2 regions of the Pandoraea thiooxydans genome follow, and region 1 is predicted to be linked to the other one. Evidence: predicted binding sites of a transcription regulator. Region 1 holds the regulator's gene; the other holds the start of a gene.
The links. The regulator sigma-54, encoded in region 1, starts transcription at its own class of promoters, with help from an activator protein. The targets are predictions, from matches to a motif close to TGGCANGNAANCTGCTTT.

Region 1 (11,669 bases):
TCGGTTGCCAGCGCGCCGCCGTGCGTCATCAGCAGCAGGCCGCGCGCCGCCAGGGTATTGAAATCGCGCCGCACGGTCTCGCGCGAGACGCCCAGCTCGCGCACCACGTCACTGATGGCGAGCGCGCCGCTTTTGGCAAGTTGCTCCAGCACGTATTGTTGTCGTTGCTCGGCTAGCATGGGTGAGGAGAAGTCATCGCAAAAGGAAGCCACAGGATACACCGGCGCCGGGCGGTCATCACCGCGCCTCAGCCCGGCAAGGCGACTCGCACGCCCAGTGCGATAAAGGTCGCGCCGGCGGCCCTGTCGAGCCAGCGCCCGGCACCGGGCCGCCGTTTCAGCCAGGCGCCCAGCGCCCCGGCAAACCAGCCGTAGACGCTGAAGATCACCACGGTCTGCAGCATGAATACCAGGCCGAGCATGAACATCTGCAGACTCGGCCGGCCGCCATGGGCGTCGACGAATTGCGGCAGGAACACCAGAAAGAACAGCGTCACTTTGGGATTCATCAGGTTGCCGAGCACGCTCTGGCGGTATACCTGCCACAGTGGCTTGCCGGCCTGCCCGTGAGCCACGCCGAGACCGGCGCGACTCGTCAGGGCCTTGAGCCCGATCCAGATCAGGTAGGCCGCGCCCGCCAGCTTGATGGCCTGGAACGCCCACGGCGAGGCGCGCAGCACGGCGGCCAGACCGAGCGCGGCCAGCGTCGTATGAAACAGCAGGCCGCTGGCGAACCCATAGGCCGCAACCAGGCCGGCAGCGCGCCCCTGCGCAATGCCGCGCGCCAGCACCTGCAGGTTGTCGGGCCCCGGCGCCACGGTAATGACGATCGAAGTTCCGAGGAATACCAGCAGGTGGGGTAGCGTCATGTCGGTTTCAGCACATGCGATGGAATGGAGAATTGCCGTACCGGGCGGGCCCCGCGATCAATGCCCGTCGAACGAACACACCAGGAACAACGGCAAGCCGGCCTCGCGCAACAGCCGCGAGCCGCCGAGTTCGGGCAGATCGACGATGGCCGCGCCCTCGACGACATCGGCGCCAAGCTTTTCGAGCAGCTTCTTGCCGGCCAGCATGGTGCCGCCGGTGGCCACCAGATCGTCGATCAGCAAGACCTTGTCGCCGGCGTCGCAGGCATCGGCATGAATCTCCACGGCGGCGCTGCCGTATTCGAGTTCGTATTCTTCCGACACGGTCTGGTAGGGTAGCTTGCCTTTCTTGCGGATCGGAATGAAGCCCGCGTTGAGCTCGTGCGCCAGGATCGAGCCGAGAATGAAACCGCGCGCGTCGATGCCGGCGACGTATTTGAGTTCGGTCTGCATGTAGCGATGCACGAATACTTCGATCAACAGCCTCAGCGTGCGCGGGTCTTTCAGCAGCGGCGTGATATCGCGAAACATCACTCCCGGCTGCGGCCAGTCAGGCACGGTGCGAATTTGGCTCTTGATGTAATCGGCGGGAGATTGATCGATCTGCACGGCATCCTCGGTAAAAGAGGCGCCGCACTACACCGCGCGCCTCGTGACTGGCCTGTCATTATGCCAAAGCGCGGCTCACTCGCCGAGCAGGCGTGCCTCGGCATCGGCCAGCGCTTCGGACGGCCCGCTCAGCACGACGATGTCGTCGGCAATCAGTCGCGTTGCGACGTCCGGCTCCAGACCCCGGATGCCGCGCCGCCGAATCGCGGTCACGGCCACGCCGAGCTTGCCGAGCTGCAGCTCGGCAATGGTGCGTCCGATCGCCGCCGCGCGCTGTCCGAGCGGCACGGATTGCAGTCGCACCTGTTCGTGGTCGGCAGTATCGTCTTCGTCACCTGTACCGCGGAAATAGCCGCGCAACAGTCCGTAGCGCGCATTGCGGGCTTCCTCGATGCGCCGCAGCACGCGCCGCATCGGCACACCCACCAGCACCAGCGCGTGCGAGGCCAGCATGAGGCTGCCCTCGACGATCTCGGGAACGACTTCGGTGGCGCCTGCGGCGAGCAGTTTATCGATGTCGCTATCGTCGACGGTGCGCACCACGACCGGCAGGGTGGGCTCCAGGTCGTGAACGTTGGCGAGCACCTTGAGCGCCGCCGGCGTACTGTCGTAGGTCACCACCACGCCGGCGGCACGGTGAATCCCGGCAGCCACCAGTGCGTCGCGCCGGGCCGCGTCGCCGAACACCACCGATTCGCCGGCACTGGCCGCGGCCAGCACGATATCGGGGTCGAGTTCGAGCGCGATATAGGCGATGTCTTCCTGCTCGAGCAGGCGCGCCAGATTTTGGCCGCAGCGGCCGTAACCGCAGATGATGACGTGCCCGGCGGTCTTCATGCTTTGCGAGGCGATTTTGGTCATCTGCAGCGCCTGCAGCATCCACTCGTTGGAGGCGAATCGCAGGGCGATCCGGTCGGCGTTCTGAATCAGAAATGGCGCCAGCAGCATCGACAGGAGCATCGAGGCCAGGATCGCCTGGATCAGCGCCGGCTCGACCAGTGCCTGCCCGCGAATCATATTCAGCAGCACGAAGCCGAATTCGCCGGCCTGCGCCAGCCCCAGGCCGGTACGAATCGCCACGCCGGGACTGCCGCCGAACAGGCGCGTGAGCCCGGCAATCACACAAAACTTGAGCGCAACCGGCCCGATCAGCAAAGCCAGCACCAGCGGCCACTGCCGCGCGACCAGATGCGGATCGAGCAGCATGCCGGTGGTAATGAAGAACAAGCCAAGCAGCACATCGCGAAACGGCTTGACGTCGTCTTCCACCTGATGCCTGAAAGGCGTCTCGGCTATCAGCATGCCGGCGATAAAGGCGCCCAGCGCCATCGACAGGCCCAGCAAATCGGTCAGATAGGCCATGCCGAGCGTGAGCAGCAGCAGGTTCAGCATGAACAGTTCCTGCGAGCGCCGCGCCGCCACCACATGAAACCAGCGGCCGACGAGCCGCTGCCCCACCCAGAGCAGCAGCGCGAGCGCGCCGGTGATTTTGAGCGCCGCCAGCGCCAACGCCATGAGCAGCGCTTTCGGATTGCCGCCGAGCGCCGAGATCAGAATCAGCAGCGGCACCACCGCGAGGTCCTGGAACAGCAGCACGCCCATGATGTTGCGGCCGTGTTCGGACTCCAGCTCGAGACGCTCCGACAACAGCTTGCTGACGATCGCCGTGGACGACATTGCCAGCGCCCCGCCCAGCGCGAGCGACGCCTGCCACGACAGCGGATACCACCAATTGATTGCCAAACCCGCCAGCACGCTGGCCAGAATCGTGAGCACGACCTGCGACACCCCGAGCCCGAGGACGACACGCCGCATCGCCTTGAGCTTGGGCAGGGAAAATTCGATGCCGATCGAGAACATCAGAAACACGACCCCGAATTCGGCCAGATACTGCATGCGCTCGGAATCGCCCACCACGCCGAAGGCGTGCGGGCCGATAATGACCCCGACGACCAGATAGCCGAGGGTCGGCGGCAGACGCAGGAAGCGGAACAGGACCACCCCCAGCGCCGCGGCCAGCAACAGGATAAGCGTCAGTTCGAGTGGCGAGATCATCGGCACGACTTTCCGGTAGACGTTCGAAACAGGGGAAAGCGCCCTGGATTGCCGCTTTATGGCGCGCTTACGCGCTCCGGCGCGGCCCGCCATGCGGCTTGCGTTGGTTTGCTATACTCCGCGCATGATAGCGAAAATCAATTCCGACCGGGCACTTGCGCTTGCCCGCGAGGTGTTGCGCATTGAAGCTTCCGCAGTGGAACGCATCGGCGCACAGCTCGATGAAAGCTTTGCCGCGGCAGTCGGCTTGCTGCTGGCATGCAAGGGCCGGGTCGTCGTCAGCGGCATGGGGAAATCAGGCCACATCGCCCGCAAGATCGCGGCGACGTTCGCCAGCACCGGCACACCCGCATTCTTCGTTCATCCCGCCGAGGCAAGCCATGGCGATCTCGGCATGATTACCGCCGAGGACATCGTGGTCGCGCTGTCGAACTCAGGCGAAACGGCGGAGTTGGTCAGCATCCTGCCGGCGGTCAAGCGCTCCGGCGCGGCGTTGATCGCCCTGACCGGTAACGCGGCGTCGAGTCTGGCCAAGCTGGCCGATGTGCATCTCGACGCCAGCGTCGAAAAAGAAGCCTGTCCGCTCAATCTGGCTCCCACGGCGAGCACCACCGCCGCACTCGCACTGGGCGACGCACTGGCGGTCGTCCTGCTCGACGCGCGCGGCTTCGGGGCGGAAGATTTCGCGCGCTCGCACCCGGGCGGCGCGTTGGGCCGACGGCTGCTGACCTACGTCAGAGACATCATGCGCACGGGCGAACAGGTGCCCCAGGTGACGCTTGACGCGAGTCTGTCGCAAGCCCTGCTCGAAATCACCAAGAAACGCCTCGGCATGACGGCCATCGTCGATCGCGACAACAAGGTAGCCGGCATCTTCACCGACGGCGACTTGCGGCGATTGATGGAACGCACGCTCGATTTTCGCGAGCTCAAGCTGACCGAAGTCATGACCGCGCGGCCGCGCACCATCGGGCCCGACCACCTGGCTGCCGAGGCCGCCGAGCTGATGGAGCGCTACGGTATCACGCAGTTGCTCGTCACCGATGCCGACGATCGCCTGCTCGGCGCCTTGAACATTCACGACCTGTTCGCGGCCAAAGTGGTATGACCCAATCGCACGATCTTACCGTCGCCCGGCAGCGCGCCGCTCGCATCGACCTGATGATTTTCGATGTCGACGGCGTGTTTACCGACGGTCGCCTGCTGTATGGCCCGCAGGGGGAATTCGGCAAGCAGTTCTCCACCCTGGACGGTCACGGCGTGAAATTGCTGGCTGCCAGCGGGGTCGAGGTCGGCATCATTACGGGCCGTCGTTCCGAGACGGTGGCGCTGCGCGCGGCCGAGCTAGGCATCGCGCATGTCCATCAAGGCGCCAGCGACAAGCGCGCCGCGCTCGACGCGTTGTGCGCGGCCACCGGCATCGCGCCGGCGTCATGCGGCTACATGGGCGATGACTGGCCCGACTTGCCGGTGCTGACGCGGGTGGGTTTTGCCGCGGCTCCCGCCAACGCCCACCCCGAGGTGCGCCAGCGCTGCCACTGGATCGCCGAGCAAAGCGGCGGCGCCGGCGCAGTGCGCGCGCTGTGCGACTTCGTGCTGCGCGCGCGGGGCAGCTACGACGATTTGCTGAACCAGGTCCTGGCATAGCACCGCCCGATGCAACGCGTAACCCCGACCTCGATCCTGGCGACCATCCTGCTGGCCGCATTGGCCTCCGGAACCTATTGGCTGGTGCAGCGCACGCTGCCGACCAGCGAGCCGTCGGCGGAACGTCCCAAGCATCACACGCCGGACTACTACGCCGACAATATCTCGATTTCGATGCTCTCGGCCACTGGGCAAACCCAGTACCGGATCAATGCGGCCACCATGGTGCACTACGAGGACGACTCGACCACCAGCGTGACACGCCCGGCGATTCGCGCCTTTACGCCCGGGCAGCCGGAGGTGACCGCGACGGCCCTGCGCGGCACGATCAACAGTGACGACTCGGTGGTCGACCTGTACGATCAGGCCGTTATCACGCGCGCGCCCGATGCGACCGATCCTGGCATGAGAGCGACCTCGCAGCACTTCCAGGTGCTGGTCAACGACGATGTCGTGCGCACCGAGATGCCGGTGCAGTTGACGCGCGGGCAGTCGGTGATGACCGCCAGCGGCATGAATTTCAATAACGTTACCCGGGTATTACAATTGCTCGGCAACGTGCGCGGGACCATCATGCCCGCCGAATTGAACGGCTCACGGGGCACCGCCAAACCAACCGGGGCAAAACATTAAAGCCATCACAACAAGACTCATGACCGACCGATCCATCTTCTGGCGCCTGGGCTGCGCGGCGCTGACCATCCTCGCGTGCGCGTTGCTGTTCTCGATGCCAGCGCGTGCCGAACGCGCCGATCGCGATAAGCCGATGAACATCGAGTCGGACCAGATGCGCTACGACGATCTCAAGCAGGTCAACGTATTCACCGGCAACGTGACGATCACCAAGGGCACCATCGTGCTCAAGGCCGACCGCGTCGAGGTGCATCAGGATCCGGAGGGCTATCAGTACGCCACCGCCTATGCCGCGCCGGGCAAGCTCGCGTTCATGAAACAAAAGCGCGACGGTCTCGATGAATATATCGAAGGCTGGGGCGAGCAAATCGATTACAACGGCAAGACCCAGATCGCCACGCTGACCAAGCATGCGGTGCTCAAGCGGCTCGCCGGCGCCAAGGTGATGGACGAGGTGCATGGCAGCGTGATCACTTACGACACGTATAACGAAGTCTATACGGCCGTCGGCGGCAAAGACCAGGTCAGCGAAAACAACCCGGGCGGCCGCGTGCGGGCTACCCTGGCGCCAAAAACCGCCAGCACCCCGGGTGCCGCGGCGCCGAGCGGGGCCGGCACCGCCCTGAAACCCTCCAACAGTCTCGGCAATCCGCGTGAATAGCCCATCCCAACAGCCCGTCAAGAGCGTCCTGACCGTACGCAACCTGAAAAAGCGTTACGGCACGCGCACTGTCGTCAAAGACGTTTCGCTGGATGTAAAAAGCGGCGAGGTGGTCGGCTTGCTTGGTCCCAACGGCGCCGGCAAGACGACCTCTTTTTACATGATCGTCGGACTGGTGCCGGCCGACGCGGGGCAGATCAGCCTGGACGACACCCTGTTGAGCGACATGCCGATTCACCGGCGCGCCAGACTCGGTTTATCGTATTTGCCCCAGGAAGCCTCGGTGTTTCGCAAACTGAGTGTCGAGGAAAACATCCGCGCAGTGCTTGAACTGCAAAACGGCGACGACGGCAAGACGCTGCCCAAGAAAGACATCGACGAGCGCATCGAATCGTTGCTCGACGAATTGCAGATCGCGCACTTGCGCGCCAATCCGGCGATGTCGCTGTCCGGCGGCGAGCGCCGCCGCGTCGAAATCGCGCGGGCGCTGGCCACTCGGCCGCGCTTCATCCTGTTGGATGAGCCGTTCGCCGGTGTCGACCCGATCGCCGTGCTGGAGATTCAGCGTATCGTGCGGTTTCTCAAGGATCGCAACATCGGGGTGTTGATCACCGACCACAACGTACGCGAGACGCTCGGCATCTGCGACCACGCCTACATCATCAGCGAAGGCAGCGTGCTGGCCGCCGGCACGCCTGACCAGATCGTCGCCGACGAGAGCGTGCGGCGCGTTTATCTGGGCGAGAACTTCCGCATGTAATGGGTGCGGGCACGTCCCCCGCCACGCCTCCCCGAACACGCCGCCGCGCTGGTGCGCGCATCGGTTCCCTTGTCCTGGCAAAGCCTCTACAATTGAACCAGGATACGATATGAAACCGACGCTTCAACTACGCACCTCCCAGCATCTGGCCCTGACCCCTCAGTTGCAGCAATCGATCCGTTTGCTGCAACTGTCGACGCTCGAGCTGCAGCAGGAAGTGGAACACGCGCTGACACAAAACCCGATGCTGGAGCAGGCCGACGACTGGCTCTCGGGCTCGGTTCGCGTCAACACCGACGGTTCCTTGCGCAGCGAGCGCGGCGCATCCGCCGCCGAGCCACCGCTTGGCGGCAGCCGCGAAGCGGCATCGCCCGAGGGCGGCGGCGACCAGGACGGCAGCGATTATGGCGAACCCCTGCGGGACACCGCCGGCGACTGGACGCTCAACGATTTCAGTCGCAATGGCAACGCCCAGGACGACGACGACGCGTCACAGCCGCAACTGCATGTCGACCAGACCAGCCTGCGCGAACATCTGCTCGCGCAACTGAATCTGACCCAGGCCAGCCAACGGGACCGTGCCCTGGTGGGCTTCCTGATCGAATCCCTCGATGAAGACGGCTATCTGGGAATTACGCTGGATGAAATCCAGCATGAGCTGTTGTCGGAGCTCGAGCTCGAAACCGAGGAACTGAATGCCGCACTGGCCCTGCTGCAAAGCTTCGATCCGGCGGGCGTGGGCGCGCGCAACGCCGCGGAATGCCTGAAACTGCAGTTGCAGCGCCAGCCGGCCAATGCAGTCCGGGCGCTGGCGCTGCGGATCGTGCAGGACCATCTCGAGTTATTGGCGGCCCGCGACTTCACTCGACTCAAACGCCTGCTCGGCGCGAGCGACGCCGAATTGCGCGCGGCTCATGCAGCGATCCGCGCGCTCGATCCATTCCCCGGCTCGGCTTATGGCGGCCCCACCACGGACTACGTCATTCCGGACGTCCTGGTGCGCAAGTCAGGCAAGACCTGGCACGCGGAGTTGAATCCGGAGATCATGCCGAAGCTGCGCATCAACGAAATGTATGCGCGGATTCTGCGCAGCAATCGCAACGACCCGGGCGCCGGCAATCTCCAGCAGCAACTGCAGGAGGCGCGCTGGCTGATCAAGAATATTCAGCAACGCTTCGATACCATCCTGCGCGTCGCGCAAGCCATCGTCGAGCGGCAAAAGAATTTTTTCACGCACGGTGAAATCGGCATGCGGCCCTTGGTTTTGCGGGAAATTGCTGATACGCTAGGCTTACATGAATCGACCATTTCACGCGTAACGACCAGCAAGTACATGCTCACGCCGTTCGGCACGTTCGAGCTGAAATATTTTTTCGGCAGCCATGTGGCAACCGACACCGGCGGGGCGGCCTCCTCGACCGCCATTCGCGCCCTCATCAAGCAACTGATAGGAGCAGAAGAGTCCAAAAACCCCCTTTCCGACAGCCGCATAGCTGAACTGCTGGGTGAGCAGGGTTTCGTGGTGGCACGGCGCACCGTTGCCAAATACCGCGAAGCGTTACGGATCCCGGCAGTCAATTTGCGCAAATCTTTGTAAGGTCCGATGCGCTAACCCGCATCGGGGTCGCCCTGCCGCGGCGCTCATTCCGTGACGATGCAAGCAACCGCCAACTGAATCGCCACACCCAACACCGCGGCGCCCCAGCAAGGAGAGCAGCTATGAATCTCAAGATCAGTGGACACCATCTCGACATCACGCCAGCGTTGCGCGAGTATGTGGTCAACAAGCTGGACCGCGTGGTCCGGCACTTTGACCAGGTGATCGATGTCAGTGTGCTACTGTCGCTCGACAACCATAAGGAAAAAGAGAAACGGCAAAAGGCGGAAATCACCCTGCATTTAAAGGGCAAGGATATATACGTAGAAAGTTGCGACGGCAATCTGTACGCTGCCGTCGATATGCTGATCGACAAGCTGGACCGCCAGGTGATTCGGCACAAGGATCGTCTTCAGGAGCATCAGCATGAAGCAATCAAACATCAATCGCCAGATCTACCTCAATAGATTCAATCAATGAGCAGTCGCCGGCCAGAACGCCGGCATGTGACCAGGGCCGCAGCAGCGGCCCTTTGCTTTATGTGCCGAGACATCCGCCGGATACGTCAAATCGGGATGCATGCCACAATAAGATTGATCCGAGAGCGACAACGCCTCGCTGGTCTATAATGCGTGGTCGATTCCCGGGGTTTCGGTTCCACGCCATTTGAGCGCCGCATCACAAGATGAACCGTCTAGTCAAACTTTTACCTATTACCAATATTGTCCTGGGACTGAATGTCACCAGCAAGAAACGCGTCTTCGAACAAGCCGGACTGTTGTTCGAGAACAATCACGGGCAAGCGCGCGGCGCTGTGACCGACAATCTGTTTGCCCGCGAACGGCTCGGCTCGACCGGCCTGGGCGAGGGCGTCGCCATCCCGCACGGGCGCATCAAAGGGCTGAAGCATCCGCTGGCTGCGTTTATTCGCCTGGCCGATCCGATCCCGTTCGAAGCGCCGGATGGGTTACCCGTATCCTTGCTGTTTTTCCTGCTTGTGCCGGAGCAAGCGAACCAGCAGCACCTGGAAATTCTGTCGGAAATTGCCCAGTTACTGTCCGATCGTTCGATGCGGGAGATACTCGCCAGCGCTACCGAGCCGGAAGTCATTCATCAGGCCCTGAGCACTTGGCAACCTTGATGCCGCCCCCGTCAACGGCAAGCACGTCTCAAGAGGGAATACGGTGGAACTGAACGGCATTAACGCCCAAAGTATTTTCGACGACAATGCGGCCACGCTCAAACTGAGCTGGCTGGCCGGCCACGAGGGCTGGGAACGGGGCTTTGCTCCGGAGACAGTCTCCAACGCCACGTCGAGCGCGGATCTGGTCGGTCACCTGAATTTGATCCACCCGAATCGCATCCAGGTGCTCGGAGAGGCCGAACTCAAGTATTACCAGCGCCTCTCCGAAGAAAACCGCAAGCACAACATGACCGAGCTGATCGCGCTCGAGCCGCCGTTTCTGGTGGTCGCCGACGGCCTGGCCGCGCCGCCCGACCTTGTGCTGCGCTGCACCCGCTCGTCCACGCCGCTGTTCACCACGCCGCTGTCGACCGCATCGGTCATCGATAGCCTGCGTTTGTATATCTCCCGGGTCTTCGCCCCATGCTGCACGATGCATGGTGTTTTTCTCGACATTCTCGGCATGGGCGTGTTGCTGACTGGCGACTCCGGCCTTGGCAAGAGCGAACTGGGACTGGAACTGATCAGCCGCGGCCATGGACTGGTGGCGGACGACGCCGTGGATTTTGTCAGATTGGGCCCGGATTTCGTCGAGGGACGCTGCCCGCCGCTTTTACAGAATCTGCTGGAAGTGCGCGGCCTGGGCCTGCTCGACATCAAGACGATCTTTGGTGAAACCGCCGTACGGCGCAAAATGAAGTTGAAGCTGATCGTCCAGCTGGTGCGCAGGCCGGATGGTGAATTCCAGCGTTTGCCACTGGAAATGCAGACCGTCGACGTCCTGGGATTGCCGATCGGCAAGGTCACGCTGCAAGTGGCTGCGGGCCGCAACCTCGCGGTGCTGGTCGAGGCTGCGGTGCGCAACACCATTTTGCAGCTGCGCGGCATCGACACCCTGCAGGACTTCATGGAACGCCAGCGACTGGCAATGCAGGAGCCCGACGGCGGAGCCCAAGGCAGGCTGCTTTGACGCATCGGGTGAATTTGCGCGCCCTGCCCTTTCATGCTGTAATGCTTGCGCGGCTTGCCGCCCCCCTCACCGACGTCAGGAGATAACCATGAAGAAAGTCTTGGCTATGCTGCTGTTGCTTGCCCCCCTCTATTATTCCGCACCGACGTTTGCGCAAAATTCGCAGCAAAGCAAGATGACCGAATGCAACCGTCAGGCCGGCAGCAAAAAGGGCGATGAGCGCAAAGCATTCATGAAGGAATGCCTGTCGGCCAAAAAGCCGATGTCGCAGCAGGAGAAAATGAAAGCCTGCAACAAGGAAGCCACCGGCAAAAAGGGTGACGAGCGCAAGGCCTTCATGAAAGAATGTCTGAGCGGCAAGCACTGAACCCGTGCGTCGCCTCGTAGGTCGCACATCGATCGCAAGGGCAGCCCGGCTGCCCTTTTTTTCGACCGGCCCAGACTGACCATGCGAGTTGGACTCGTTACCAACGGGGATCGCGCTTCGCTTCAGACCAGACCATGAAAATCGTCCTCATCACGGGAATTTCCGGCTCGGGAAAATCGGTCGCACTCAATGTGCTGGAAGACGCCGGCTATTACTGTGTCGATAACCTGCCGTCCAGATTCCTGCCTGAGTTGGCCGAGTACCTCGACATGCAGGGTCACGGCCAACTCGCCGTGGCCATCGATGCACGCAGTGGCGG
Region 2 (11,669 bases), 630 kb from region 1:
TGTACAGGCGCTGCCGGCCTTGCGTGGCTCCTTCTGGAAAAGGCCACTGCTGAGGTCCTTCGGTCTCGAGCAGCGCGTATGAGAGCCCGCCGATATCGAGATCGCGGCCCACCGTGGTGGCACGGTGCTCGAGCCAGATCGCTTCTGGCGAGTCGTACGGGAACAGCGTGGCTTGCCCGGGGCGCAGGCGCGCCTCGAGGCGCCGTGCCGCGTCGCACACGATCCGCCAGTCGTGGCGGGCCTCGCCGAACGGCGCCACCGCCGCGCGCACGCGCGAGATGCAGCGCTCCGAATTGGTGACCGTGCCTTCCTTCTCGCCCCAGGTGGTGGCCGGCAGCAACACGTCGGCGTAGGGCACCGTGGCGGTGTTGCGATAGGCCTCCTGCACCACCACGAACTCGGCCTGGCCCAGCGCCGCGCGCACGGCGGTTTGCGACGGCAGCGATTGCGCGGGGTTGGTGCAGGCGATCCAAACGGCCTTGATGGTGCCGTCGCGCAGCCCGTCGAAAATCTCGACGGCGGTTTTGCCGGGTTGCATCGGCACGCTCGGCACGTCCCACAGGCGGGCGATTTCGGCCCGATGCGCCGGGTTGCCGAGATTGCGGTGGCCCGACAGCAGGTTGGCCATCGCGCCGACCTCGCGTCCGCCCATCGCGTTGGGCTGGCCGGTCAGCGAGAACGGGCCGGCGCCGGGTTTGCCGATCTGCCCGGTGGCCAGGTGCAGATTGATCAGCGCGCGATTCTTCGCGGTGCCGCTCGACGATTGATTCAATCCCTGGCAATACAGCGACAGCGTCGGGCCTTGGGCGAACCAGCGCGCGGCGGTGACGATATCGTCGGCCTGCAGGCCGCATAACCGCGCGGCCACGCTGGGCGTGAACTCATGCACGACGGCGCGCAGCGCTTCGAAATCTTCCGTGTGCCCGTCGATATAGGCACGATCGATCAAGCCCTCCCACAGCATCACGTGCAGCATGCCGTGGAACAGCGCAACATCGGTGCCGGGTTGCAGCGGCAGAAACAAGTCGGCACTTTGCGCGGTATCGGTGCGGCGCGGATCGGCGACGATCACGCGCATGGCCGGGTGCCGGGCGCGCGCCTCTTCGAGCCGACGGAAAAGCACGGGGTGAGCGTAGGCGGGATTGGCTCCGGCGATGAAAACCGTGCCGGCCAATTCAATGTCCTCGTAGCTGCAAGGCGGCGCGTCGACGCCGAATGCGGCCTTATAGCCGGCTACGGCCGAACTCATGCACAGCCGTGAGTTCGAGTCGATGTTGTTGGTGCCGATCAGGCCTTTGGCCAGCTTGTTGAAGACGTAATAGTCTTCCGTGAGCAATTGGCCGGACACATAAAAGGCGACGGCGTCGGGTCCGTGCCGTTGCACGATGTCGGCCAGGCGCTGCGCGACATGGTCGAGCGCGTCGTCCCAGCCGGCCGGCGCCAGTGCGTCGGCGCGGCTGTGCCGCAGCGCGGGTTGCGCCGCGCGCACCTGGGTATAGCGATGCGGCGCGGCGGTCAAATGCAAGGTGCTGCCCTTGGTGCACAGCCGGCCGAAATTGGCCGGGTGGTCAGGGTCGCCGGCGACTCCGACGATTTCCTCACGGCCGTCCGGGTGGTGCAGGCTGTCGATCAGCACGCCGCAACCGACCCCGCAATAACAGCAGGTCGAGCGGGTGCGGCGTGCGACGGGTTTGGCGGGTGTGCTGTCGGCCATCGGCAGGCCTCACGCCCCACTGGCCGCGAGCGCTTGCGTGTTTTCCGCGGCCTCGGGTTGGGATAATTCGCTGCGCAGCATGTACACAGTGCGTTCGTCGCACTGCACCGCGAAGGTTTGCGCGCAACCGACGTCCGGGTCGAGCGCACAGCCGTCGTCCAGGCCGATTTGCCAGCCGTGCAACGGACAGGACACGCGCTCGCCGTGCACGATGCCTTGCGAGAGCGGGCCGCCCTTGTGCGGGCAGCGGTCGAGTACCGCGAACACGCGATCTTCGGCATTGCGGAAGATCGCGATATCGCTATGGTTGGCACGCCTGAGCAAACGCGCGCCCAGCACGGGGATGTCGTCGATTTGGCAAATGGCCAGCCAGTTGTCGTCAAGCATTGCAATATCCTCGGATAAAGTCGGCAGCCGATAAGGGGTCAAGCCAGCGTGAGCGGTTCGAACTGGCGCAGGTCGACGGCGGCCTCGGCCGGCTGATGCCACGGATCGGGCTCGTCGCGCAGCGCGAACTGCAGGCGCTCCCACAGCGCGCGCCGGTTGGCCGCATCGTCGAGCACCCGCTTCTTGACATAATCGAGTCCGACCCGGCCGACGTAGTGCACGGTGCGCTCGAGATACCAGCCTTCTTCGCGATACAGCTGCAAAAAGGCCCCGGCATATTCGAGCACTTCCTCGTGGGTCTTGACCTTGACGAGAAACTGCGCGACTTCGGTCTTGATGCCGCCGTTGCCGGCCACGTAGATCTCCCAGCCCGAGTCGACGCCGATGATGCCGACATCCTTGATGCCCGACTCCGCGCAATTGCGCGGACAGCCCGACACGGCCAGCTTGACCTTGTGCGGCGCATACATGCGCCACAGCGCGCGCTCCAGTTCCTGGCCCATGCGGGTCGAATCCTGGGTGCCGAAGCGGCACCACTCGGAGCCGACGCAAGTCTTGACGGTGCGCAGTGCCTTGGCATAGGCATGGCCTGACGGCATGCCGAGGTCGGCCCAGATGGCCGGCAGGTCTTCTTTCTTCACGCCGAGCAGATCGATGCGCTGGCCGCCCGTGACCTTCACCGCGGGCACCTGGTATTTGTCGACCACGTCGGCAATGCGGCGCAGTTCGGCCGAGGTGGTCACGCCGCCCCACATGCGCGGCACCACCGAGTAGGTGCCATCCTTTTGGATATTGGCGTGCGCGCGCTCGTTGATGAAACGCGCCTGCGGGTCGTCCTTGGCCTGATGCGGCCAGGTGCTGATCAGGTAATAGTTGAGCGCCGGGCGGCAGGTCGCGCAGCCGTTGGGCGTGCGCCATTCGAGAAAGCGCATGGCCGCATCGAGCGAGAACAACTCGTGCTCGCGAATGGCTTGCCGCACTTGCTCATGGGTGTGGTCGGTGCAGCCGCACAAGGCCTTTTGCTTGGGCGCGGCCGAGTAGTCGCCACCCAGCGTGCTCATCAGGATCTGTTCGACCAGACCGGTGCACGAACCGCACGACGCCGAGGCTTTGGTGTGCTTGCGCACGTCCTCGAGCGTGAACAGGCCCTGCTGTTTGATGGCCTGCACGATGGTGCCCTTGCAAACGCCGTTGCAGCCGCACACTTCGGCGGTGTCGGCCATTTGCATCGCGCGCTCGGCGCCGCCGTGGCCGGCGTCACCCAGATTGGCTTCGCCGAACATCAGGCTGTCGCGAATCTCGGCGATGTCGCGCCCTTCGCGCAGCAGCTTGAAATACCAGGCGCTGTCGACGGTGTCGCCGTACAGGCAGGCGCCGATCAGCTTGTCATCCTTGACCACGAGCTTTTTGTAGACACCGCCCAGCGGGTCTGCCAGCGTGATTTCCTCGGCGCCGGGGCTGCCCATGAAATCGCCCGCCGAGAACAGATCGATACCGGTGACCTTGAGCTTGGTCGAGGTGACCGAACCGGTGTAGCGGCCGATGCCGAAATGCGCGAGGTGATTGGCGCACACCCTGGCCTGTTCGAACAGCGGCGCCACCAACCCGTAGGCGATGCCGCGATGGCTGACGCATTCGCCGACCGCGTAAATGCGCGGATCGAACGTCTGCATCGTGTCGTTGACGACGATGCCGCGCTGGCAGTGAATGCCGGCCGCCTCGGCCAGTGCGGTATTGGGCCGGATGCCGACGGCCATGACCACCAGGTCGGCGGGAATTTCCTCGCCGCCGGCCAGGCGCACGGCGCGCACGCGGCCGTTCTGGCCGGGCTCGGTGCCCAGCAACGCGGCGGTTTGCGCACCCAGTTTGAAGTGCAGGCCGCGCGCTTCGAGCGATTGCCTGAGCAGGTCACCGGCGGTGCGATCGAGCTGGCGCTCGAGCAGCCACTCGGCCAGATGCACCACCGTGACCTGCATGCCGCGCGCGGCCAGACCGTTGGCCGCTTCCAGGCCGAGCAGCCCGCCGCCGACGACCACCGCGCTGCGATAGCGCGAACTCGCGTCGATCATGGCCTGCGTGTCGGCGATGTCCCGGTAGGCCAGCACCCCGTCCAGGTCGCGACCCGGCACCGGCAAAATGAATGGATCGGAGCCGGTCGCCAGCAACAGACGATCGTAGTCGCAGACGATGCCGTCGTCGGTACTGACCTGGCGCCGCACGCGGTCGATCCTGGTGACCTTCTTGCCTGCATGCAGCGTGATGCCGTTGTCGCGATACCACTCGAACGAGTTGAGCACGATCTGCTCGACGGTCTGCTCGCCGGCGAGCACCGGCGAGAGCAGGATCCGGTTGTAATTCGGGTGCGGCTCGGCGCCGAACACAGTGATCTCGTACATGTCCGGGGCGAGTTTGAGGAGTTCCTCGATGGCGCGCACGCCGGCCATGCCGTTACCCACCATCACCAGTTTCATCTTCCGCATTGCAACCTCGCTCCAAGATTTGCGGCCCCGCCTGCGCGCCGCTTGAAAGGAATTCAGCAAGATGCATGCCACGGCTTAAACGGGGTCTGGAGCCAATGACATTGGCGCATTCGCGCCGCCGCGCACCACCGCAGCGCATGGCGCGCACGTCGGCAGTGCCGCCTGGCCAGATATGGGCATAAGGGGGCGCCAGCCGTGCATGAGAATGCGCTGCCCCGGGCTGCGCGCGCGAGCAGCGAAATGCTGCGCAGCCGCACGCACGGGCGGCGCGCCGCGCCGCAGGCATGCCATCCAGGCGCGGTGGCATCGAACTTGCTCAGTGCTTGCGGACGACCTGACAACCGGGAGAGATATGCAATGAAAAATCTAATGATTTCGCTGCGCAGCGGTGACTGGCGCGCTTTGCTGGCCTGCTTTCTTTATTTCGATACCGGTTTCACCGTGTGGGTGCTGTACGGGCCGCTGGCACCTTTCATCGCGAAAGACATCGTTATGAGCCCGGCTCAGCAGGGGTTCCTGGTTGCCGTGCCGGTACTGGCCGCGGCGATTCTGCGCGTCACGCTGGGCAATCTGTATCAATCCGCCGACGGGCGACGTATCGCCCTGATGGGGATTCTGCTCTCGGCGTTGCCGGCGATCGTACTGCCGTTGCTGCCGGGCGTGCCGTCGTATTCGCTGCTGCTGGTGCTCGGCGTATTTCTCGGCGTGGGCGGCGCCAGTTTTGCCATCGCGCTGCCGATCGCCGGCAGTAACTATCCACCGCGTGTTCAGGGTCTGGTGCTGGGCGTGGCCGCGGCCGGCAATATCGGTGCGGTGCTCGACGGTTTTCTGTTCCCCGGGCTGGCGGCGCATTTCGGCTGGCAGAAGGCGGCGGGCGCCGCGGTGATTCTGCTGGCGGTGGCTGCCGTCGCAGTATTTCTGTGGGCGCGCGACCGCGCGCCGAAAAGCGGCAGTGTGGTACGTGCGTTCGGTGGCTTCGTGCTGAATCTGGCCGGTTTGATGCTGCTGGTGCTGGCGGTGCCGGCGGGCTTGTTCGGCCACGGCAGGGCCGGCGTGCTGCTGTTGCCGGTGCTGGGCGCGCTGCTGGCGATCGCCGTGCTGCCATCGAAATACCGCACCGTGCTGGCTGAGCGCGATACCTGGGTGATCATGCTGATCTATAGCATTACCTTCGGCGGCTTCGTCGGCATGTCGTCGTATGTGGCGCTGTTGCTGACCAATCTCTATCAGATGCCGAAAGTCGAGGCGGGCCTGTTCATGGCGCTGCTCGCCTTTACCGGCGCGATGGTTCGCCCGCTTGGCGGCTGGGTGGCCGACCGTATCTCTGGCGTGCGCGCGCTGCTGATGCTGCTGGCGCTGATTTCGCTATGCGATGCTGCGTTTGCCATTTGGATGCCGCCGCTGGGCAGCGGCATTGCCTTGCTACTAATACTGTATTGCGGTTTCGGCCTTGGCAACGGCGCCACCTTTCAACTGGTGCCGCATCGCTGGCAGGGCAAAACCGGCCTGATGTCGGGCATCATTGGCGCGGCTGGCGGCATTGGCGGCTTTTATCTTCCGGTGATCATGGGCATCGCCAAGGAAAGCACCGGCAGCTACCAGATGGGATTTGCCACCTTCGGCGCGCTGGCCGGCTGTGCCTTCGTGCTGGTGGTGCTGCTGCGCGCGCAATGGCTGCGCTGGGCGGTGCTGGCGCCGGAGGCGGTGAGCCATGGCGAGGCGGCGCTGGCGGGGCTGCATGCGGAATAACCGGATCGGCGAGCGTGGGACGAGGCGAGGGCCGGAATGAAAATGCGGCGCTGCACAAAAATTCAATCTGGCGTATGATTCGGGAAAACCCTAATACCTGGCGCTGCGACGAAACAATCACAGCGCCGGCTTTTTTTCCGTGCCGCCGCGATATCGCCCCCCACGCATGTCAAAAGAATCCTGCCTTCCCCATTCCGCGCAGCGCGCGCCCCTGGTGTCGAATACCGCGGTCACGGGGCAAATCGTTTCCACGGTCTTCTTCACTTTTCTGTGCTATCTGGCGATCGGTATTCCGCTGGCGATCCTGCCGTCGTATGTGCACCTCGACCTGGGGTACAGCTCAGTGGTCGCCGGGCTGGCAATCAGCGCGCAATACCTGGCGACCCTGCTGAGCCGGCCGCGCGCGGGGCGTACGGCTGACACGGTCGGACCCAAGCAGACGGTGCTATACGGTTTGCTGGCGTGCGGCGTGAGCGGCGCGCTGCTGTTCGTCTCGGCGATGTGGCAGCACATGCCTGGCTTGAGCCTGCTGGCGCTGCTGGCAAGCCGCCTGGCGCTGGGCTGCGGCGAGAGTTTTGTCGGTACCGGAGCGATTACCTGGGGCATCGGCCAGGTGGGGGCGACTCACACCGCCCGGGTGATTTCCTGGAACGGCGTGGCAACCTATGGCGCACTCGCGGTCGGCGCGCCGATTGGCGTGGCGCTGGAGCGGGCCTACGGCTTCTCGGCGATCGGCGTGGTGGTCATTGGCCTGGCATTGGCCGGGTTCGGCCTGGCTCAACTCAAGCGCGCCACGGCCATCGTGCATGGCGAGAAGCTCGCGTTCCGTGCCGTGCTCGGCCGCGTTCTGCCGCATGGCCTCGGGCTGGCGCTCGGTTCGGTCGGGTTCGGCGCCATCGCGACCTTCGTCACTTTGTTTTATGCCAGTCGCCACTGGCCCGATGCGGCCCTGACCCTGACCGTGTTCGGCACGTGCTTTGCCGGCGTGCGCCTGCTGGGCGCCAATAGCATCAAGCGCTTTGGCGGTTTCCGGGTCGGCATCGTCTCGTTCTGCGTCGAACTGCTCGGGCTGAGCCTGCTGTGGCTGGCGCCCGATCCGTCCGTCGCGCTGCTGGGCGCCGCGCTCTCCGGCGCCGGCTTCTCGCTGGTGTTCCCGGCGCTGGGCGTCGAGGCGGTCGGGCTCGTGCCGCCACACAGCCGTGGTGCGGCGCTTGGCGCTTACTCGGTGTTTCTCGATTTGTCGCTCGGTGTGACCGGGCCGGTCGCGGGGCTCGTGGTCAGCCAGTTTGGCTATGCGCAGGTGTTTTTGTTTGCGGCGCTGTCAGCGGCACTGGGCGCATGCCTGACGCTTGGCTTGCATCGTCGCGCCCGGCGCGCGCCTCACTTGACGGTGGCGGGCGCGGAGTAGGTGTCGCCTCGTGGCGCCGGGTGACTCGGCCTCTGGGCCGCACGTACGGGTGAATGGTTCACCCTGCCTGAGCGCTGGCGCAGTGGTGCCGCATCCAGCGGTGACGTATCGAGTTCGCTGGCAAAGCGCGTTTCCAGGCCGCTCTGTCCGCTCGTGCTGTTGCCGAGCGTCCCCGCGTCGCCGAATTGTCCGGCGGTGAGGCCAAAACCCATCGACGAATGGGTGCCCAAGTGCGCGCTGCCGCCGGTCAGCCCGGTCTGCGCCTGCGCCTGGCATGCGATGAGCAGTGCCGCGGCGCCCCCAAGATAAAGCAAGATCCGCACGAATCATTTCCCCGAAATATGGTGCTCATGCTGCAATGGCGTGAGCGAAACTCGCCAGTGTAAGCGTCTTTGCCGCGTCTGGCGAATGCGGGCCAAGTGTCGCCATGGCGACGGTCAGTGCGCGGCCATGCGATGTGTTTCGTTGAGCGAACCGATGCAAATCGAAGCAATGCTCAAATTGACGATATCGCTTGCAGTCCGAGCCGACTTTTGTGATAGGCAGTCGCTCCTGCCGCGCCTTGCGCGCCGGCCGCTCCCCGGCTGGCAAGGCGCGCGGACACGGTTCGCGTGAACCGAACGGTGTCGAGGTGCTGCTGCGCGCAGTGAGTGTACGACGATCTGGCCTCGCATATCGAATTTATGATGTTAAACATCATGGTTAACGCGGATGACGCCATCGCCATGATTCGGCATACAGTAACGCACAGCTTTTCCCTTCATGGTGTCGCGTTTCACCCTTCGAGAAGGATATTTAATATGTCGATACGCTGGCTTGCTGTACTGCCTTTCATAGGCATCCTAATCGGGACTGCGTTTGTCAACGAGGTCGAACCTCTTGTATTGGGCATGCCGCTGTTGCTGGCATGGCTCGTGATGTGGATTGTGTTGACGGCGGTCATCATGGCGATCATTTATGCCAACGATCCGGCCAACCGTGCCGAGAACGGGAATTCGGAGGCAAATCGATGAATAGCGCACTGCTCGTTATTTTATTGGTGACCTTGTTTGCCCTGTTTCTCGGCGTGCGCGCGCGCCGGGGGCGGGACATGAACCTCGAGCAATGGACCGTCGGCGGCCGCAGTTTCGGCACCGCTTTCGTGTTCCTGCTCATGGCCGGGGAAATCTATACGACCTTCACGTTCCTCGGCGGCAGTGGTTTTGCCTACGGCAAGGGCGCGGCGGTTTTCTACATCCTGGCCTATGGCGCACTGGCCTATATCATCTCCTATTGGCTGTTGCCGCCGATCTGGCGCTTTGCGAAGCGGGAGCACCTGGTTTCCCAGCCTCACTACTTCGCCCGCAAATACAACAGCCCGGCACTGGGCGTGCTGGTGGGGATCGTCGGCGTGATCGCGCTGATTCCTTACCTGGTGTTGCAGTTCAAGGGGTTGGGCATCATCGTGGAGACGGCCTCCTACGGCTCCATTTCGTCGACGGCCGCGATCTGGATCGGTGCGGTGGTGGTGGCCGCCTACGTGATGGCTTCCGGCGTACGCGGCTCGGCCTGGAACGCGGTGGTCAAGGACACGCTGATCCTGGCCATGGTCATCTTCCTGGGGATCTACCTGCCGATTCACTACTATGGCAGCCTGGGCTCGATGTTCCACGCGATCGATCAGGCCAAGCCGGGCTTCCTGAAGTTCTCCGACAAGGGCACCAGCGTCGTGTGGTTCCAGTCGACCGTGCTGCTAACCTCGTTGGGGTTTTTCATGTGGCCTCATACGTTCGGCTCGCTCTATACCGCCAAGGACGAGCGGATTTTCCGGCGCAACGCCGTGATGCTGCCGATTTATCAGCTGATTTTGCTGTTCGTGTTCTTCGTCGGCTTTGCCGCCGTGCTTAAAGTGCCGGGCCTCAAGGGCGGCGACATCGATCTGTCGCTGTTCAAGCTGTCGATCCAGACTTTCGATCCGTGGTTCATCGGCGTGATCGGCGCTGCCGGGGTACTCACTGCGCTGGTGCCGGGCTCGATGATTCTGATGTCCGCCTCGACGTTGCTGGCCAACGATATTTATCGCGGCGGCATTGCGCATGGCGCCTCGGATGAGGCCATCAATCGCCTGGCGCGCTTCCTGGTGCCGGTGGTTGCCCTGGTCGCGGTTGGCTTCACGCTGAAGGGCGGCTCGACCATCGTGGCGCTGCTGCTGATGGGCTACAACTTCGTCACGCAGTTGTTCCCCGCCGTGATTTGCAGCGTTGCGAAAAACAACAAGGTGACCAAGCAGGGGGCTTTCTGCGGCATTTTGGTCGGCGTGCTGGCAGTGGTCGGTATTTCGCTCACGCACAGCACGATCGGCAAGCTGCTGCCGTTCCTGCCGGAATCGCTGCACGACATCAACGTGGGCTTCGTCGCGCTGATCCTCAACGTCGTTGTCACGATCGTCGTGAGCGCCATGACCCAGCCCAAGCAAGGACTGGCTCAATCGTCGCGGGCCTGAGGCCGGCAGAGTCACGAAGCTAGAACCGGTTCTCGAACCGCGAAGCCGTTCGGCGTAGGCCGAACGGCTTTTTTTTCTGCCTGGCCCAAGGGCGAAACCGGGCATTGCGTTATGCGGCCCGCAAGGTCGGTGTAAACACTGAGTCATCGATTTTTTCCCGTAGGTTGGGAATGCGAACTTGAAATAATGAGAGAAATTGACGATTCTTCAGCCCATGAATCATCGTCAATCGATCACCGATATCGCTCAACCCAGCTCGAAGGCGGGCGCCGACCGCGTGCTGTTCGTGCTGGCGACGCTCGCGCGGCACGGGCATCCGATCAACGCGCGCGACCTCGCGCAAAAGACTGCGCTGGCGCAAAGCACGCTGTACCGCCAGATCGCGCTGCTCAAGCAATGGGGTTTCGTGGCGGAGATCGACGGCAAGTACGCGCCGGGGCCGGTGGGGCTGCAACTGGCGATGGGCTTCGATCAGGCGTCGCACCTGGTGCACGAGGCGAAGCTGCCGATGGCAAGGCTGGCGGCCGAATCGGGCGAAAGCGTGGGATTGATCGTCGCGGTCAAGGATCAGGCCGTATGCCTGGAGATGGTCGAGAGCCAGCATTCATTGCGTTGCTCGTTCGAGAAAGGGCGAGGCATTCCGCTGCTCGACGGCGCCTCGGCCAAGTCGCTGCTGGCGTTTATGCCGGGCTCGGCGGCGCGCCAGATCGTGACGGATTTGCTGGGTGCCAAACCCAGGCGGCAGACCCAATTGTTTGCAGAGTTGGAACAGATTCGCGAGCGAGGTTTCGTCGTCACCGAAGGCGAGGTCGATCCCGGCGTATGGGGTATCAGCGCGCCGCTGTTTCGCCAGCCGGGCAAGGCTGCCGGCACGCTCACCCTGATGGCGCCCGCGACACGTGCTCACCAGAAGACGCAACAACTGATTGACGCAACCCTTGCTACCGCCCGGGTCATCTCGGCGCGGCTGCAAGATTTTTGAGAAGGCCCTTGGAGACCCACATGCTAATCACACGCCGCAAGTTCATTCTGGCCACGGCCGCCCTGTGCTCGGCAGCGAGCATCGCACATGCGCAAGACAACAAGGTATTGCGCGTTGCCACCGACGCGACTTTCCCACCGATGGAATTCGTGCAGAACGGTCATCGCACCGGGTTCGACATCGATCTGGTCGAAGCGATGGCCAAGCAGATGGGACGCCACGTGCAATGGACCGATATCGATTTCAAGGGCCTCATTCCGGGGCTGGTGGCGCACCGCTTCGATGTTGCGGTGTCGGCGATCTACATTACCGATGCGCGCAAGAAGGTGGTCGATTTCACGCAGCCTTACTATCACGGCGGGCTGGTGGTGCTGGTCAAGAAGAGCAATACGGCGATCAAGACGCCGGCTGACCTGGACGGCAAGAAGGTGAGCGTGCAGGTTGGCACCAAGTCGGTGGATTTCCTG

Region 2: the regulator sigma-54 is predicted to act here: its motif matches at 4,635-4,652, upstream of nirB (nitrite reductase large subunit NirB).

The regions. Positions count from the first base shown of each region.
Region 1 is NZ_CP014839.1:3,548,595-3,560,263, forward strand. It holds gene PATSB16_RS16200 (DeoR/GlpR family DNA-binding transcription regulator) at 1-179, opposite strand, end outside; gene PATSB16_RS16205 (LysE family translocator) at 248-868, opposite strand; gene PATSB16_RS16210 (adenine phosphoribosyltransferase) at 926-1,477, opposite strand; gene PATSB16_RS16215 (monovalent cation:proton antiporter family protein) at 1,553-3,532, opposite strand; gene PATSB16_RS16220 (KpsF/GutQ family sugar-phosphate isomerase) at 3,657-4,640, shown strand; gene PATSB16_RS16225 (KdsC family phosphatase) at 4,637-5,179, shown strand; gene lptC (LPS export ABC transporter periplasmic protein LptC) at 5,189-5,812, shown strand; gene lptA (lipopolysaccharide transport periplasmic protein LptA) at 5,832-6,473, shown strand; gene lptB (LPS export ABC transporter ATP-binding protein) at 6,466-7,233, shown strand; gene PATSB16_RS16245 (RNA polymerase factor sigma-54) at 7,343-8,830, shown strand; gene hpf (ribosome hibernation-promoting factor, HPF/YfiA family) at 8,953-9,297, shown strand; gene PATSB16_RS16255 (PTS sugar transporter subunit IIA) at 9,516-9,971, shown strand; gene hprK (HPr(Ser) kinase/phosphatase) at 10,015-10,983, shown strand; gene PATSB16_RS16265 (PsiF family protein) at 11,072-11,350, shown strand; gene rapZ (RNase adapter RapZ) at 11,485-11,669, shown strand, end outside.
Region 2 is NZ_CP014839.1:2,920,782-2,932,450, reverse strand. It holds gene PATSB16_RS13465 (nitrate reductase) at 1-1,714, opposite strand, end outside; gene nirD (nitrite reductase small subunit NirD) at 1,724-2,107, opposite strand; gene nirB (nitrite reductase large subunit NirB) at 2,140-4,581, opposite strand; gene PATSB16_RS13450 (MFS transporter) at 4,939-6,330, shown strand; gene PATSB16_RS13445 (MFS transporter) at 6,497-7,738, shown strand; gene PATSB16_RS13440 (hypothetical protein) at 7,711-8,061, opposite strand; gene PATSB16_RS13435 (DUF3311 domain-containing protein) at 8,539-8,751, shown strand; gene PATSB16_RS13430 (sodium:solute symporter family protein) at 8,748-10,220, shown strand; gene PATSB16_RS13425 (IclR family transcriptional regulator) at 10,435-11,202, shown strand; gene PATSB16_RS13420 (glutamine ABC transporter substrate-binding protein) at 11,223-11,669, shown strand, end outside.